2 regions of the Kitasatospora brasiliensis genome follow, and region 2 is predicted to be linked to the other one. Evidence: riboswitches for the same ligand, from Rfam matches in the RefSeq annotation. Region 2 holds a riboswitch; the other holds the start of a gene.
What was found. Region 2 has a riboswitch for glycine ahead of gcvP (aminomethyl-transferring glycine dehydrogenase). Riboswitches for the same ligand answer to the same signal wherever they lie in the genome.
Positions count from the first base shown of each region.

Region 1: linked by a shared signal. The riboswitch ahead of gcvT (glycine cleavage system aminomethyltransferase GcvT) and the one ahead of gcvP (aminomethyl-transferring glycine dehydrogenase) in region 2 are both predicted to bind glycine.

Region 1 covers NZ_JAUOOW010000005.1:167,607-175,590, forward strand. Annotated here, with positions in the region: gene QWJ13_RS20360 (ABC transporter permease) at 1-851, opposite strand, end outside; gene QWJ13_RS20365 (enhanced serine sensitivity protein SseB C-terminal domain-containing protein) at 1,297-2,229, opposite strand; gene QWJ13_RS20370 (enhanced serine sensitivity protein SseB C-terminal domain-containing protein) at 2,345-3,139, opposite strand; glycine riboswitch at 3,365-3,469, shown strand; gene gcvT (glycine cleavage system aminomethyltransferase GcvT) at 3,700-4,818, shown strand; gene gcvH (glycine cleavage system protein GcvH) at 4,919-5,293, shown strand; gene glyA (serine hydroxymethyltransferase) at 5,380-6,660, shown strand; gene QWJ13_RS20390 (L-serine ammonia-lyase) at 6,806-7,984, shown strand, end outside.
Region 2 covers NZ_JAUOOW010000004.1:125,207-133,190, reverse strand. Annotated here, with positions in the region: gene QWJ13_RS16715 (glutamate-cysteine ligase family protein) at 1-359, opposite strand, end outside; gene QWJ13_RS16710 (hypothetical protein) at 736-1,308, shown strand; gene QWJ13_RS16705 (DUF5999 family protein) at 1,712-1,903, shown strand; gene gcvP (aminomethyl-transferring glycine dehydrogenase) at 2,034-4,934, opposite strand; glycine riboswitch at 5,039-5,171, opposite strand; glycine riboswitch at 5,173-5,276, opposite strand; gene QWJ13_RS16695 (PRC and DUF2382 domain-containing protein) at 5,510-6,547, shown strand; gene QWJ13_RS16690 (MFS transporter) at 6,735-7,984, shown strand, end outside.

The DNA of each region.
Region 1 (7,984 bases), on a different contig from region 2:
ATGCCGCCCCAGGAGGCCTGCGGCGGCTGGATGCCGACGCCGAGGAAGCTCAGCCCGGCCTCGAAGAGGATGTTGGTCGGGATCAGCAGGGTCGAGTAGACCAGGATCGGACCGACCAGGTTCGGCAGCAGCTCCTTGAACAGGATGAACGGGCCGCGGGCGCCCAGGCTGCGGGCCGCGTGGACGAACTCCCGCTCGCGCAGCGACAGCGTCTGGCCGCGCACGATCCGGCCCATGTAGGGCCAGTTGAAGAAGCCGATCACGAAGATCAGCACCATGATGTGCAGCGGCAGGCCGTGCAGGCCGAACGCGCCGCCCTGGAGCGAGGTCGAGATCGCGATGGCGAAGAGCAGCAGCGGGAACGCCAGGAAGACGTCCATCACCCGGCTGATCAGGGTGTCCACCCAGCCGCCGTAGTAGCCGGCCATGATGCCGAGCACGGTGCCGATGGTGTTGGACAGGACGGTCGCGCCGAAGGCGACCAGCAGGGAGACCCAGGAGCCCTCGATGATGCGGGTGAGCAGGTCACGGCCCTGGAGCGGGTCCACGCCGAGCGGGTGGTCCAGGCTCATGCCGCCCCAGTCGCCGAGCGGCAGTCCACCGAGGTCGGCGTCCAGCAGGTCCTGGTGGAGGGCGTCCGGGTCGAGCCCGAACATCGACTCGATCGGCTTGGCCAGCACGGCGAGCAGGATCAGGACGATCACCACGACGCCGCCGGCGACGGCGGCCTTGTCCCGCTTGAAGCGGGTCCAGGCGATCTGCCCGAGGGAGCGGCCCTCGATCTTCTTGGCCGGGCCGGCGGCGGCGGGCGCCTCCGGTTCGTTCCCGGCGGTGGTCACGGATGCGGTCATGGTCAGTTGGTCCCCTCGCCGACGGTGGCCGGCCCACGGGTGCCGGCCGTCGGCTTCGGCGGTGCGGCTACGGACGTGCGGAGGTGCTTAGGAGGAGCGAGTGTTGACGGCAGCGCGTCGTGCACAGGCGCTGCCAACACGCGGGATGGGCTTCGCGCGGGCGGGCTGTCGGCGGCCGCGCTCACCTTTGTGGGGTTCGAGTACGCGCGGTGCGTTGCGCAGAACTCTCTGCCATCCGAACTGGCTTGCGCCAGCCCTGACAACCGACAGATGCCCAACTGTGATCTGCGCGCATGCACCTCGGCGATCTTCGGCATATGACTCTTCACATTGCTGTAACGATCATGTCAAGATGATCCGAGCACGTGCCGGAAAATTCGTCCGGAAAGCATCGAAGCCGACTCGACGGACAGTCAAGTCGGCTTCGGGGAATTGGTTTTGCGATTCAGCGCCCAGGGTACCCGGGCCACGGCCGCTGCGACGGCTGCTGCTGTTGCTGCCAGCCCGTCGCGGGCGGCTGGGTGCCGTAGGCGTAACCCGGCATCGACTGCCCCGGGTAGGCCGGCGGCGGCACCGGCGGGTACGGGCCGGTCGGCGGGCGGCCCGCCTCCCGGTCGAAGAACGGCCGCGCGTTGGCGCGCATCCACAGCGCCACCGGGTCGTACTCGTCCGACATCGCCACCGTGGACACCGCGAGCCCCTCCGGGGCCACCGCGATCGCCCGCTGCATCAGCGCCCGCACCGCCTCCACGGCCTGCGGCGAACTCTCGTACAGGTCAAGGCCGATGGCCAGGTACGACTCCCCCACCGCGGGCTGCACCCAGGCCCGGCGCAGCGCCCGTACCGCGCGCACCTCGGCGGCCTGGCGCTCCAGCAGCGCGAAGAACGGCTGGGCGTTCAGCTGCGGCTCGCTCAGCTTCAACGGCCCGGCGGGCAGCCGCTCCAGGCCCGCGGCGATCCGCCGCAGGTCCGCCCAGGGCACCCCGACGCCGCCGCCGGGCGCGTGCGGATTGAGCCACAGGCCCCAGCGGGTGCGGTACAGCGAGGCGGCGATCTCCCGGCCGGAGATGACCTCGTGGGCCCGGCCCCAGCCGGAGGAGGTCAGCTGCTCGGACGAGGTGACGGCCGGCGCGTAGCCGTGGCCGCTGATCTCCATGTTCCCGTACTGGGCGTCCGGGCTGCCCGGCGTGCCGTGCCACAGCAGCATCCAGACCTGGCCGTCCGCCAGCGCGTGCAGCAGGCGCTCGTACGCGTCGTAGCGCTCCGGCGCGACCTCGCGCAGGGCGCGCTCCAACGCGCCCGGGTCAGCTCCCGGGCGCCCGGCCGGTGCCTGGCCCCAGGGCCCCGGCACACCGCCCGCTCCTGCTCCCGCACTCATGCGCCCACCTCGCCGCGCCTCTTTCCTCGAACCCGCCGGCCCGTCGGCCGTCTGCACGCACCCTATGGCGCGGCACCGGCCACCGCCACGGCGACGTGCCTGTCATACGAACCGCTCAGGCCCTGGCGTAGAAGGGCATCACCCGGGTGAGCAGCCACTCGACCACCGGGTCGTCGGCGAGGTCGAGCAGTACGAGGTGGACGCCTCCGGGCAGCGGCGCGGTTCCCAGCGCTCGCCCGAGTGCCTCGTTCACCGCGGCCGGTTCGGCCGGGGCCGCCGGGTCCAACTGGACGCCCACGAACATCACCGTCGGCTCGCCCTCGATGCTGGCCAGCGCCCTACGGGCGGTCAACACCCCGGGCAGCGCCGTCAGTTCGGCCCGGCAGGCGGCCAGGAAGTGCTCCGGGTCCTCGCCCGGCACCGGCTCGCGCAGCGCCACCCGCCCGCCGGTCGGCGCCGCCGGGTCCTCCCAGCGCTCCTCGCGCGGCCCCCGGCGCAGCTCGGCGACCCCCTGCGGCGGCACCGGGATGCCCACCGCGGCCTCCGGGTTCACCGCGATGCCCACGCCCAGCGGCAGCCCGCGGGCGAACTCCCAGACCGGTGCGATCGCGAAGGCCATCCCCGGTGCGTGCCGGAGGAACACCTCCTGCGAGGAGAACACCGGGACGTACGGGTCGCCGCCCAGCTCGATGGTCGGCAGGTCCAGCGACTGCCCCTGCGGATCGGCCCCGGCCGGCAGCGGCACCCACACCTGACTGCGGGCCAGCACCTCGACCACCCGCGGGGTCGCGCCCGGATCGCCCAGGGCCGCGGTCAGCACCTGCTCCAGCTCGTTGGCCGGCCAGGAGCCGCCCGCCGGCGCCTCCTCCGGTCCGCCCCACCCCTGCTGCTGCTCCACCGGGTATCCCATGCGCCGCCGATTCCGCCCTCATGCCGGTCGGCCGCCCTCTGCTGCGCCGACGCGCAGCAGTCTAGGGCCCGGGGCTCCCGACGTTAGGGCTCCTGTTCGGGACCACGCCGTGTGAGCGGGCCTCATGTGACCGGGTCCCCTCTCCCCCTCGCTACCGGGGACGTGCCATGATGTGCGCGTCCGACGGCATGCGCCGCGGGCCCCCACAACTCCATACCGGCCGCTCGAACCCGCGCGGGAGAGCCCGGAATGCCCCGCCCGGGGCACAGCCGGCGCCGAAGGAGCAAGTCCTCCCCGGAATCTCTCAGGCACCCCTACCGCACGGGTTAGGCACATCTGGAAAGCGGCGCCCGGCCCTGTCGGACGCCCACCCACGGTGCAAGCCGCCATGCTGTCCCCCAAGCTGAAATCAGCTTCGGGCAGGCGGGCGGTGAAGCTCTCAGGTTCGACGACAGATGGGGAGACCCACGCCGCCGCATGCCCGCGCGCAGGGTCGGCCCCCGAGCGGGACCGGTCCGTCGCGTGCACCCCTGAGTGCCCCGACCGAGGAGTTCCTGGCCATGTCCCTCCGCCTGACCGCGCTCGACGCGCTGCACCGCAGCCTTGGCGCCACCATGACCGACTTCGCCGGCTGGGACATGCCGCTGCGCTACGGCAGCGAGCGCGAGGAGCACCTCGCCGTCCGTACCAAGGCCGGCCTGTTCGACCTTTCGCACATGGGCGAGATCACCGTCACCGGGCCGCAGGCCGGCGAGATGCTGGACCACGCGCTGGTCGGCTTCGTCTCCGCGCTGGGCGAGCTGCGCGCCCGCTACACCATGATCTGCGCCGAGGACGGCGGCATCCTGGACGACCTGATCGTCTACCGCCTGCGCGAGGACGCCTTCCTGGTCGTCGCCAACGCCTCCAACGCCCAGCTGGTCCTCGACGAGCTGATCGCCCGCGCCAAGGGCTTCGACGCCGTCGTCACCGACGACCGCGACACCTACGCGCTGATCGCCGTCCAGGGCCCGGAGGCCACCGGCATCCTGGCCGCGACCACCGACGCCGACCTGCCCGGCCTGAAGTACTACGCGATCCTCCCGGCCCAGGTGGCCGACCGCGACGTGCTGCTCGCCCGTACCGGCTACACCGGCGAGGACGGCTTCGAGATCTTCTGCCACCCGGTCGACGCCGAGCACGTCTGGCAGGCGCTGACCGCCGCCGGCGAGGGCCACGGCCTGGTCCCGTGCGGCCTGTCCTGCCGCGACACGCTGCGCCTGGAGGCCGGCATGCCGCTGTACGGGCACGAGCTGTCCACCGAGCTCACCCCGTTCGACGCCGGCCTGGGCCGGGTCGTCCGCTTCGACAAGACCACCAACGAGGGCGCCTTCGTCGGCCGCAAGGCGCTGGAGCAGGCCGCCGCGGCGGCCGAGGCCAACCCGCCGAAGAAGCTGGTCGGCCTGGTCTCCGAGGGCAAGCGGGTGCCGCGCGCCGAGTACACCGTGGTCTCCACCGAGGGCGAGCCGATCGGCCGGATCACCTCCGGCGCGCCGTCCCCGACCCTGGGCCGGCCGATCGCGATGGCCTACGTGGACGCCGCCCACGCCGAGCCCGGCACCACCGTCGCGGTGGACGTGCGCGGCAAGCACGAGCCCGTCCAGGTCGTCGCGCTGCCGTTCTACAAGCGCGCCCGCTGAGGCTCGCCGAAGCCCCCGATTTCCCATACCCGCACGTCGCGAGCCGTCCGAGCGGCGGCCCGCTTCGCCGTGCCCGCTTCCCATCCTGGAGAATGACGCCATGAGCAACCCCCAGCACCTTCAGTACACCAAGGAGCACGAGTGGCTGACCGCCGCCGAGGCCGGTGTCTCCACGGTCGGCATCACCGAGCACGCCGCCACCGCCCTGGGTGACATCGTCTACGTGCAGCTGCCGGCCGTCGGCGACACCGTGACCGCCGGCGAGACCTGTGGCGAGCTGGAGTCGACCAAGTCGGTCAGCGACCTGTTCTCCCCGGTGACCGGCGAGGTCGTCGAGATCAACGAGGACGTCGTCTCCGACCCGGCCATGGTGAACGCCGACCCGTTCGGCAACGCCTGGCTGATCAAGGTGCGCGTCGAGGCCACCGACACGCTGCTCAGCGCGGACGAGTACACCGCCTTCATCGGCGGCTGAGACACCTGACCGGGGCGGTCTCCGTTCGGCGGCCGCCCCGCCCCAGCCGCGGCCCCCTTTCCTCCTCCACCGGGAAGACCACCACCATGACGGTTCTCAACCAGTCCCTGCACGCCCTCGACCCGGAGATCGCCGCCGCGGTCGACGCCGAGCTGCACCGCCAGCAGACCACCCTGGAGATGATCGCCTCCGAGAACTTCGCCCCGGTGGCGGTCATGGAGGCCCAGGGCTCGGTTCTCACCAACAAGTACGCCGAGGGCTACCCCGGCCGCCGCTACTACGGCGGCTGCGAGCACGTCGACGTGGTCGAGCAGATCGCCATCGACCGCATCAAGGCCCTGTTCGGCGCCGAGCACGCCAACGTCCAGCCGCACTCCGGCGCGCAGGCCAACGCCGCCGCGATGTTCGCGCTGATCCAGCCGGGCGACACCATCCTGGGCCTGAGCCTGGCCCACGGCGGTCACCTGACCCACGGCATGAAGATCAACTTCTCCGGCAAGCTCTACAACGTGGCCGCGTACCACGTGGACGAGAAGACCGGCCAGGTCGACATGGCCGAGGTCGAGCGCCTCGCCAAGGAGCACCAGCCGAAGCTGATCATCGCCGGGTGGTCCGCCTACCCGCGCCAGCTGGACTTCGCCGCGTTCCGCCGGATCGCCGACGAGGTCGGCGCGCTGCTCATGGTGGACATGGCGCACTTCGCCGGCCTGGTGGCCGCCGGTCTGCACCCGAACCCGGTGCCGTACGCGGACGTCGTCACCACCACCACCCACAAGACCCTGGGCGGCCCGCGCGGCGGCGTCATCCTGTCCAAGGCCGAGTACGCCAAGAAGATCAACTCCGCGGTCTTCCCCGGCCAGCAGGGCGGCCCGCTGGAGCACGTGATCGCCGGCAAGGCGGTCGCCTTCAAGGTCGCGGCCTCGGAGGAGTTCAAGGAGCGCCAGCAGCGCACCCTGGACGGTGCCCGCATCCTCGCCGAGCGTCTGCTCCAGGCCGACGTGGCCGAGGCCGGCGCCACCGTGCTCTCCGGCGGCACCGACGTCCACCTGGTCCTGGTCGACCTGCGCAACAGCCAGCTCGACGGCCAGCAGGCCGAGGACCGGCTGCACGAGGTCGGCATCACCGTCAACCGCAACGCCGTCCCGAACGACCCGCGCCCGCCGATGGTCACCTCGGGCCTGCGCATCGGCACCCCGGCCCTGGCCACCCGCGGTTTCCAGGCCGAGGACTTCCGCGAGGTCGCCGACGTCATCGCCGAGGCGCTCAAGCCCGCCTTCGACGAGACCGTCGCCGCCGCGCTGAAGGCCCGGGTCACCGCCCTGGCCGACAAGTACCCGCTCTACCCCACCCTGGGCAACCAGGAGTGATCCCGCTCGGGATGAGGTGACCGGCCTCACCCCGCCGGCGCACCTGGGCCCCCGGGGCACCGCGCACACTGGACAGTGCGCGCGGTGCCCCGTCCCGTGTCATCCCCCTGCCCGTCCTTCCACGAGACCAGACAAGGACGTCCCCGTGGCCATCAGCGTCTTCGACCTCTTCTCCATCGGCATCGGCCCGTCGAGCTCCCACACCGTGGGCCCGATGCGCGCCGCCCGGATGTTCGCCCGCCGACTGCGCTCCGAGGGCCTGCTGGACCGGGTGACGGGCGTGCGCGCCGAGCTGTACGGCTCGCTCGGCGCCACCGGCCACGGCCACGGCACCCCGAAGGCCGTCCTGCTGGGCCTGGAGAACGCCTCGCCCCGCACCGTCGACGTCGACCAGGCCGACAAGGACGTCGAGCGGATCATCGCCGAGAAGCGGATCAACCTGCTCGGCGAGCACACCATCGACTTCGACCCGGACACCCAGCTGGTGCTGCACCGCCGGCGCTCGCTGCCGTACCACGCCAACGGCATGACCCTGTGGGCGTACGCGGCCGACGGCTCGACCCTGCTGGAGAAGACCTACTACTCGGTCGGCGGCGGCTTCGTGGTGGACGAGGACGCGATCGGCGCGGACCGGGTCAAGCCCGACGACACCGCGCTGCGCTACCCCTTCCGCACCGGCGAGGAGCTGCTGCGGCTCACCCGCGAGACCGGGCTGTCCATCTCCGGCCTGATGCTGGAGAACGAGAAGGCCTGGCGCAGCGAGGAGGAGATCCGCACCGGGCTGCTGGAGATCTGGTCCGTGATGCAGGAGTGCGTGCGGGCCGGCATGACCCGCGAGGGCATCCTGCCGGGTGGGCTGAAGGTCCGCCGCCGGGCCGCCGCGGCGGCGCGGACGCTGCGCGCCGAGGGGATCGGGCCGGCCAACGCGATGGAGTGGGTGACCCTCTACGCGATGGCGGTCAACGAGGAGAACGCCTCCGGCCGCCGGGTCGTCACCGCGCCGACCAACGGCGCCGCCGGGATCATCCCGGCCACCCTGCACTACTACCTGAACTTCATCCCGGGCGCCGACGACGAGGGCATCGTCCGCTTCCTCCTCGCCGCCGGCGCCATCGGCATGCTCTTCAAGGAGAACGCCTCCATCTCCGGCGCCGAGGTCGGCTGCCAGGGCGAGGTCGGCTCCGCCTGCTCGATGGCCGCGGGCGGCCTCGCCGAGGTCCTCGGCGGCACCCCCGAGCAGGTCGAGAACGCCGCCGAGATCGGCATCGAGCACAACCTCGGCCTCACCTGCGACCCGGTCGGCGGCCTGGTCCAGATCCCCTGC
Region 2 (7,984 bases):
GCCTCGGCCGCCCGCCGGTCGGCGTAGCGCAGCCCGGTGTCGATCTCCTCGCGCAGTTCCTCGAAGACGTGCCCGCAGAGCCGGTGCGGCGTGATGTTGACCTCGATGTTGAACTTGCCGAGCTCGGTCTGGAAGTCGCTGGAGCCGATCTCGCTCAGCACCTGCGCGTTGTTCATGGCCGGCAGGCCCTGTTCGTCGGACAGGTTGAGCTCGATCTCCAGGCCTATCACCGCCCGCGGCCGGTCGAACCGGTCCTCCCGGATCATCCGTCCCAGCGCTTCGAGGCACGCCTGGAGCTTGCGCCGGTACAGCTGCCGGTCCGCCAGTTCCGCCCGAGTCGCCACGACCTTCTCGCCCACGGTCCCCTCCTCCAGAGCCACCCCGTCGAGCACCCGGTCGACCGACCGTGCAACCAATATGCCCACCTCGAAGATCGATACCCGAACGCTTGTACTGGCTTGCATTGCAAGGCATCTGACGGAAAATCAGACGAACTGTAGACTTGCCCGTCACCACGGCCCGTGATAAACAGATCACCCTGCGCACCCGTTCGAATTCGCACAGCGCTCCGGCCGGTCCGCCATTGCCCCGAAGCCCGTCTACGGCGGCGACCGCGCCGGCACCGCGATCCTGCACAACCGGACCCGGCAGGCCCCGTCACCGATGACGCGCCGCCGCGCCGCGCCGGTATGCCGCACTCGCACGCCGATCTCGCTTGGAGAGGCGGACCCCGCCATGACTCTGCAAACCCCCCAGCCCCCGCCGAGCGCGCTGCGCGCGGTCCTGGGCGCGCTCGACTCGGAGACCGCGCTGCGCCAGCCCGCCGCCGCAGCGCTGCGCCATCCGAACGGCCCCCTGCTCCCCGCCCACCCGCTCGCGGTGCACGTCCTGAACGGCCCGCGCCCGGAGCTCCCGGCCGCCCGCCGCACCGGATGGCGCTTCCTGATCAAGGACGGCACCGAGGTGGCCGCCGCCGCCGAGGTGGTGCAGAGTGCCGAGGGCCACACCTTCTCCCACTTCACCGCCGGTCCGTACCTCGACTCGACGGTCCGGGCGCTGCGCGAGGCCTGGCAGCTCGCCCAGAGCTCCCGGACGCCCCGGCAGCCCCGACTGCTGACCTTCCCCGGCCAGTACGCCACGGCGCTGTGGCTGCACAGCCCCGACACCGGGCCCTCCGGCGACCTGCTGATCCCGCTGGCCCCGGCCCCGCTCGGCGTCACCGCGCACCGCGCCAGCCCGGCCGCCGAACTGCTGCCGCTGCTCGCCCGCGCCCCGCTCGCCCGACCGCTGCTGCTCGGCTCCTCCTGACCCGCCGCAACCCCCACGGGCCGCCGGGCCCACCCGCCCGGCGGCCCCCGGCCATGCCCCCGGCACACCTCACCGGACGGGACCACCCGGCCGGGCCATCCGCCATGACCCCAACGGGTCATGCCCCGGCTGGCCCACTGGCGCACCCCACCCCGTCGGCCCCACCTGAACGGGTGATCTCTGCCCAGGAGTTGTGGCGCATGTCACGAAATCCCTGCGCGCGGGTCCGCGGATGCCGACACTGGGAACCAGCGTGGAAGGACCACCTGTCCTACCCACTTGAGCGTCGGTCCACACCTGGTCGGCGCGCGGACAGGATCCGACTACCGCGGCGGCCCCGGACGGCACCACCTCCGGCGGCCGCCCCACGGGGAGGATCGCAGAGCGAAGCGAGGGTACGCGTATGTGCCAGCACCGTCCTGAGTGCCCGTCGGCCGAGTCCGAGGACCGCGAGGCGGCCGAATCGGTGGCCCGCCACCCGGAGCAGGGCTGGAGCCTGCTCTGCAACGGCGTCGTCGTGTTCGAGGACACCGGAGAACTGCTGCCCGACGGCCGGGTGATCGCCCCGCGCCGCCCTGTCGCCCACGCGGCCTGACCACCCGGTCCGACCGTACGGCGGGGGCAGCCGCCGACTCCACAGCAGGAACAGCACGAAGAACAGCACGAAGGGGCAGGGCCCCGGCGGAAACTCCGCCGGGGCCCTGCCGCGTCACCGCTGGGGTCCGTCAGACGCCGTACTCGTCCAGCGGCGGGCAGGAGCAGACCAGGTTGCGGTCGCCGTACGCGCCGTCGATCCGGCTCACCGGCGGCCAGTACTTGTCCGCCGGGTTCACGCCCGCCGGGAAGACGGCCTCCTGCCGCGAGTAGCCGTGCGCCCAGTCGCCGGCCAGCGTGGCGGCGGTGTGCGGGGCGTTGCGCAGCGGGTTGTCCTCGGCCGCCCACTCGCCCGAGCCGACCTTGTCGATCTCGCCGCGGATGGTGATCATCGCGTCGCAGAACCGGTCGATCTCGTACAGGTCCTCGGACTCGGTCGGCTCGATCATCAGCGTGCCGGCCACCGGGAAGGACATCGTCGGCGCGTGGAAGCCGTAGTCGATCAGGCGCTTGGCGATGTCGTCCACCGTCACGCCCGTCTCCTTGGTCAGCGGACGCAGGTCGATGATGCACTCGTGCGCGACCAGCCCGCCCGGACCGGTGTAGAGCACCGGGAAGTGCGGCGCCAGGCGCTTGGCGATGTAGTTGGCGTTCAGCACCGCGACCTGGGTCGCGTGCTTGAGGCCCTCGCCGCCCATCAGCCGGACGTACGCCCAGGAGATCGGCAGGATGGCCGCCGAGCCCCACGGCGCGGCCGAGATCGGGCCGACACCGGTGGCCGGGCCGGCCTCCGCCTGGAGCGGGTGGTTCGGCAGGTGCGGCGCCAGGTGGGCGCGCACCGCGACCGGGCCGACGCCCGGGCCGCCGCCGCCGTGCGGGATGCAGAAGGTCTTGTGCAGGTTCAGGTGCGAGACGTCCGCGCCGAACTTGCCCGGCTTGGCCAGGCCGACCAGGGCGTTCAGGTTGGCACCGTCCACGTACACCTGACCGCCGGCCTCGTGCACCAGGGCGCAGATGTCGGTGATCTGGGTCTCGTACACGCCGTGGGTGGACGGGTAGGTGACCATCAGAACGGCGAGGTTGTCGCGGTTCTGCTCGATCTTGGCCTTCAGGTCCTCGACGTCCACGTCGCCGTCGACCAGGGTCTTCACCACGACCACGCGCATGCCCGCCATCACCGCGGAGGCCGCGTTGGTGCCGTGCGCCGAGGACGGGATCAGGCAGACGTCGCGCTGGGTGTCGCCGTTGGCGTGGTGGTAGGCGCGCACGGCCAGCAAACCGGCCAGCTCGCCCTGCGAGCCCGCGTTCGGCTGGATTGACACGGCGTCGTAGCCGGTCACCTCGACCAGCTGCTGCTCCAGCTGGCGGATCAGGGTCAGGAAGCCCTGGGCCTGGTCGATCGGAGCGAAGGGGTGCAGCTGGCCGAACTCCGGCCAGGTCACCGCCTCCATCTCGGTGGTGGCGTTGAGCTTCATGGTGCAGGAGCCCAGCGGGATCATGCCGCGGTCCAGCGCGTAGTCCCGGTCCGACAGGCGGCGCAGGTAGCGCAGCATGGCGGTCTCCGAGCGGTGGCTGTGGAAGACCGGGTGGGTCAGGTACTCGTCCTCGCGCAGCAGCGCGGCCGGCAGCGCCTCGGCGCTCTCGGCGATCTCCACGCCCTCGACGCCGAACGCGGCCCAGACGCCGGCCAGGTGCTCGCGGGTGGTGGTCTCGTCGGTGGAGACCGAGATCCGGTCCTCGCCGTCCTGGTACACGTTGATGCCGTTGGCGCGGGCGGCGGCGGCGATCTCGGCGGCGCGGCCCGGGACGACGGCGGTGACGGTGTCGAAGAACTCGCCGTGCAGCAGCTCGACGCCGCCGGCCCGCAGGCCCTCGGCGAGGGCGGCGGCGTAGCGGTGGGTGCGGCGGGCGATGTCGGCCAGGCCGTCCGGACCGTGGTAGACGGCGTACATCGAGGCCATCACGGCGAGCAGCACCTGGGCGGTGCAGATGTTGCTGGTGGCCTTCTCGCGGCGGATGTGCTGCTCGCGGGTCTGGAGCGCCAGGCGGTAGGCGCGGTTGCCGTCGGCGTCGACGGAGACGCCGACCAGGCGGCCGGGCAGCGAGCGGGCGTACTCGGAGCGCACCGACAGGTAGCCGGCGTGCGGGCCGCCGAAGCCCATCGGCACGCCGAAGCGCTGCGAGGTGCCGCAGGCGATGTCGGCGCCCAGCGAGCCCGGGGACTTGAGCAGGGTCAGCGCGAGCAGGTCGGCGGCGACGGCGACGATCGCGCCCAGGCCGTGCGCCTGCTCGATCACCGGGGTGAGGTCGCGCACGACACCGGTGGCGCCGGGGTACTGGAGCAGCACGCCGAAGACGCCGCGCTCGACGATCTCGGCCGGGATGCCCTCGGACAGGTCGGCGACGACGACCTCGACGCCGGTCGGCACGGCACGGGTGTTGATCACCGCGACGGTCTGCGGCAGGGTCTCGGCGTCGACCAGGAAGACGCCGCCCTTGACCTTGGTGACGCGGCGGGCCAGCGCCATCGCCTCGGCGGCGGCGGTGCCCTCGTCCAGCAGCGAGGAGCCGGAGGTCGGCAGGCCGGTCAGGTCGGAGACCAGGGTCTGGAAGTTGAGCAGCGCCTCCAGGCGGCCCTGCGAGATCTCCGGCTGGTACGGCGTGTAGGCCGTGTACCAGGCCGGGTTCTCCATGACGTTGCGCAGGATCACCGGCGGGGTGAAGGTGCCGTAGTAGCCCAGGCCGATCATCGGCTGGAGCACCTGGTTGCGGCCGGCCAGCTCGCGCAGCTCGGCCAGGACCTGGGCCTCGGTCCGGCCCGCGGGCAGGTCCAGGGCGGTGATGGAACGGATCGCCTCGGGCACCGCGGTGGCGGCGAGTTCGTCCAGCGAGCCGTAGCCGACGGACGCCAGCATCTTCTCCTGCGCGGCCGCGTCGGGGCCGATGTGGCGGTTCTCGAAGGGGCTGGCCAGCTCAAGCTCGGTGAGGGTCGAGGCGCTGGTGGGGCGTCCCGCGTTCGGCTGGGCGTTCATGGTGGTCGAGGCCTCCTGGTCACGGACCGGCTGGGGCACGTACGTGGGCCGGCCTTCGCCCCTGCGGGCGACGGACCAGCCTGGACGGACGAACCCGACAGGCCTCCCCCTCTGTCATCGGGACCTGAGAGCTTCACCCGCACGGGGCGCTGTGGGCGCTCCGCCGGCTTGCACCGTCGGTGAGGGTGGTGATCGCCGGCTCCCGTGCCGACACTCCTGCCCTGCTTTCCAGAGTGACCTACCCCACACGGTACGGATGCCTGAGAGATTCCGGGGAGGAGTTGCTCCTTCGGCGCTCCGACCAGCGGTTTTCGTGATCGAAGACTCTCCCGAGCGGGCTCTGCGGTCGCCGCCCAGGGTACCAGCGGGAGGCCCCCCGATCACCGGTGCATCAGGTCGTTCGGGGTCTACGCGCGTCCCCTCGGACGGTCCAGTGCGCAGCCCGTCCGGCGCACTCCGGTCGCGTCCGCCCGATTCATGGCTTTTGGTATGAAGTGGCGGACGGAACGGGTGCTCCGGCCGCCTTCCTGCGGAGTTCCGCGGCTCAGCGCACTGGCAGCGCACTGGAGGAAAGCGTGCAGACCGACATCGACCCCCGGGACCTCATCGGCCACAGAGCCGTCGACCGCAACGGAGACAAGATCGGCACGGTCGACGAGGTCTACCTGGACGACGCCACCGGCCGGCCCGAGTGGGCCGCGGTCCGGACCGGCATCTTCGGCCGGGACGCCTTCGTCCCGCTGACCACGAGTGAGTTCGCCGGCGACGAGCTCCGGGTGCCGTACGACAAGTCGCTGGTCAAGGAGTCGCCGGACTTCGGCGTCGGCCAGCACCTCTCCCCCGCCCAGGAGCTCCAGCTCTACCGCTACTACGGGCTCGACACCCCGGCGGACGGTCACCCGAGCGGCGAGGCCGGGAGCCGCGCCAAGGAGCCGGACCTCGACTTCGGCACCACCGCGGCCGCCGCCGCGACGACCGCGGCGGCCCCCGCCAAGTCGCTCACCTTCCACACCGCCGAGCGCCACGCCGAGCCCGCCCCGATCCCGGCCGCCGCCACTCCCGCCGCCGCGGAGGCCGACCTGCGACCCCTCGGTACCCCCGCGCCGGCCGCCGCAGCGGCGCCCGCGGCCGCGGCCCCCATCGTGGAGCCGAAGCACCAGGCGCAACCCGCTCCCACGCCCGCCGCCGCGACCACCAGCAGCCCGGTCGAGATCACCTGCCGTGAGGAACGGCTGGACATCACCACCGAGTGGCACACCATCGGCACCGCGAAGCTGCGCAGGTACGTGACGACCGAACAGGTCGAGCGCCGCATCCCGCTGGTGCATGAGCGCGTCCGGGTCGAGCGGATGCCGGTCGGCGAGGCCGAGCGCGCGGGCCTCACCGACAAGGAGATCGCCGAGGCCGTCGAGGAGGTCACTCTCCGTGAGGAACGCCCGGTGATCCGCAAGCGCTTCGCCCCCGTCGAACGGGTCCGCCTCGTCGTCGAGCGCTACACCACCGAGGAGGTGATCCGGGAGGAGGTCCGCCGCGAGCACATCGAAGTCCACGACACCACCACCCCCGCCTCCCCCACCGACCCGACCACCGACACCCCCCGCGACCTCACCTGACGGCACCCCACGGCCAGGGCCCCGGACACCCGTCCGGGGCCCTGGCCGTGCCACCACACCCCCGCACCTCTTGTCGCGTACCCGACCCTTCCCCTTTGCCAAAGCTTAACCACTCGATATTTGACACTCTGAAGTATCCCCTGCAAAGTTACTTCAGTTCATTCACTATGTACGGGAGGAAGCAACCGTGAGTGAGGCACCACAGCCCACCACCGCGGCCGAGAAGCAGAGCAACGCCCGGGTCCTGCCGGCCCTCATCCTGGCGATGCTGTCGTTCAGCGTGGTGCAGACCGCGGTCGTCCCGATCCTGCCGTCGCTGGCCAAGGAACTGGACGTCTCCGCCTCCAGCATCACCTGGCTGATGACCGCCAACCTGCTCTCCGCAGCCGTGCTGACTCCCCTCCTGGGCCGCTTCGGCGACCTCCGGGGCCGCAAGCCGATGCTGCTGATCTCGCTGGCCGGACTGGTCGCCGGTTCGGCCCTGGCGGTCAGCACCCACTCCTTCACCTGGCTGGTCGTCGCCCGCGTCCTCCAGGGCGCCGGCGGCGGTGTGCTGCCGCTGGCGATCAGCATCGTCCGGGACGAGCTGCCCAAGCAGAAGGTCACCGGCGGCGTCGCCGCCATCAGCGCCTCGATGGGCGTCGGCTCCGGCCTCGGCCTGGTCGCCACCGGTCTCCTGCTGGAGCACTGGAGCTACAAGTCGATCTTCTGGATGGGCCTCCTCTTCGGCCTGCTCGCGGTCGCCCTGGTCGCCTTCCGCGTCCCGTCCGACCCGGTCGTCGACAAGGACGGCGGCGCCGACCCGCTGGGCGCCCTCACCCTGGCCGGCTGGCTCTCCGCGCTGCTGGTCGCGGTCAGCCAGGGCAACCACTGGGGCTGGACCTCCACCAAGACCCTCGGCCTGTTCGCCGTCGCCGCCGTGGTCGCCCTGGTCTGGGTGATCATCGAGTCCAAGGTCGCGCACCCGCTGGTGGACATGAAGATGATGTCCCGCCCGGCCGTCGCCTTCACCAACCTGGCCGGCCTGCTCATCGGCTTCGGCATGTACGGCTCGTTCATGGTCATCAGCAACTTCGCCCAGACCCCGGAGAAGCTGACCCACTACGGCTTCACCGCCACCGTGCTGCACGCCGGCGTCATGCTGCTGCCGTCCGCCCTCGGCTCGATGGTCGCCGCCCCGCTCGGCGCCCTGCTGATCGGCCGCCGCGGCCCGCGCCTGCCGCTGGTCCTCGGTGGCGTCCTCGGCGCCGTCGCGATGGCCTACCTGGCCGTACGCCACAGCCACGAGGCCGACATCTACACCGCCTCGGCGATCTTCGGCCTCGGCATCGGCCTCGCGTTCTCCGCGATGCCGGCCTACATCAACGGCGCCGTCCCGGCCGAGCAGAGCGGCATCGCCAACGGCATGAACGCCGTGCTGCGCACCGTCGGCGGCGC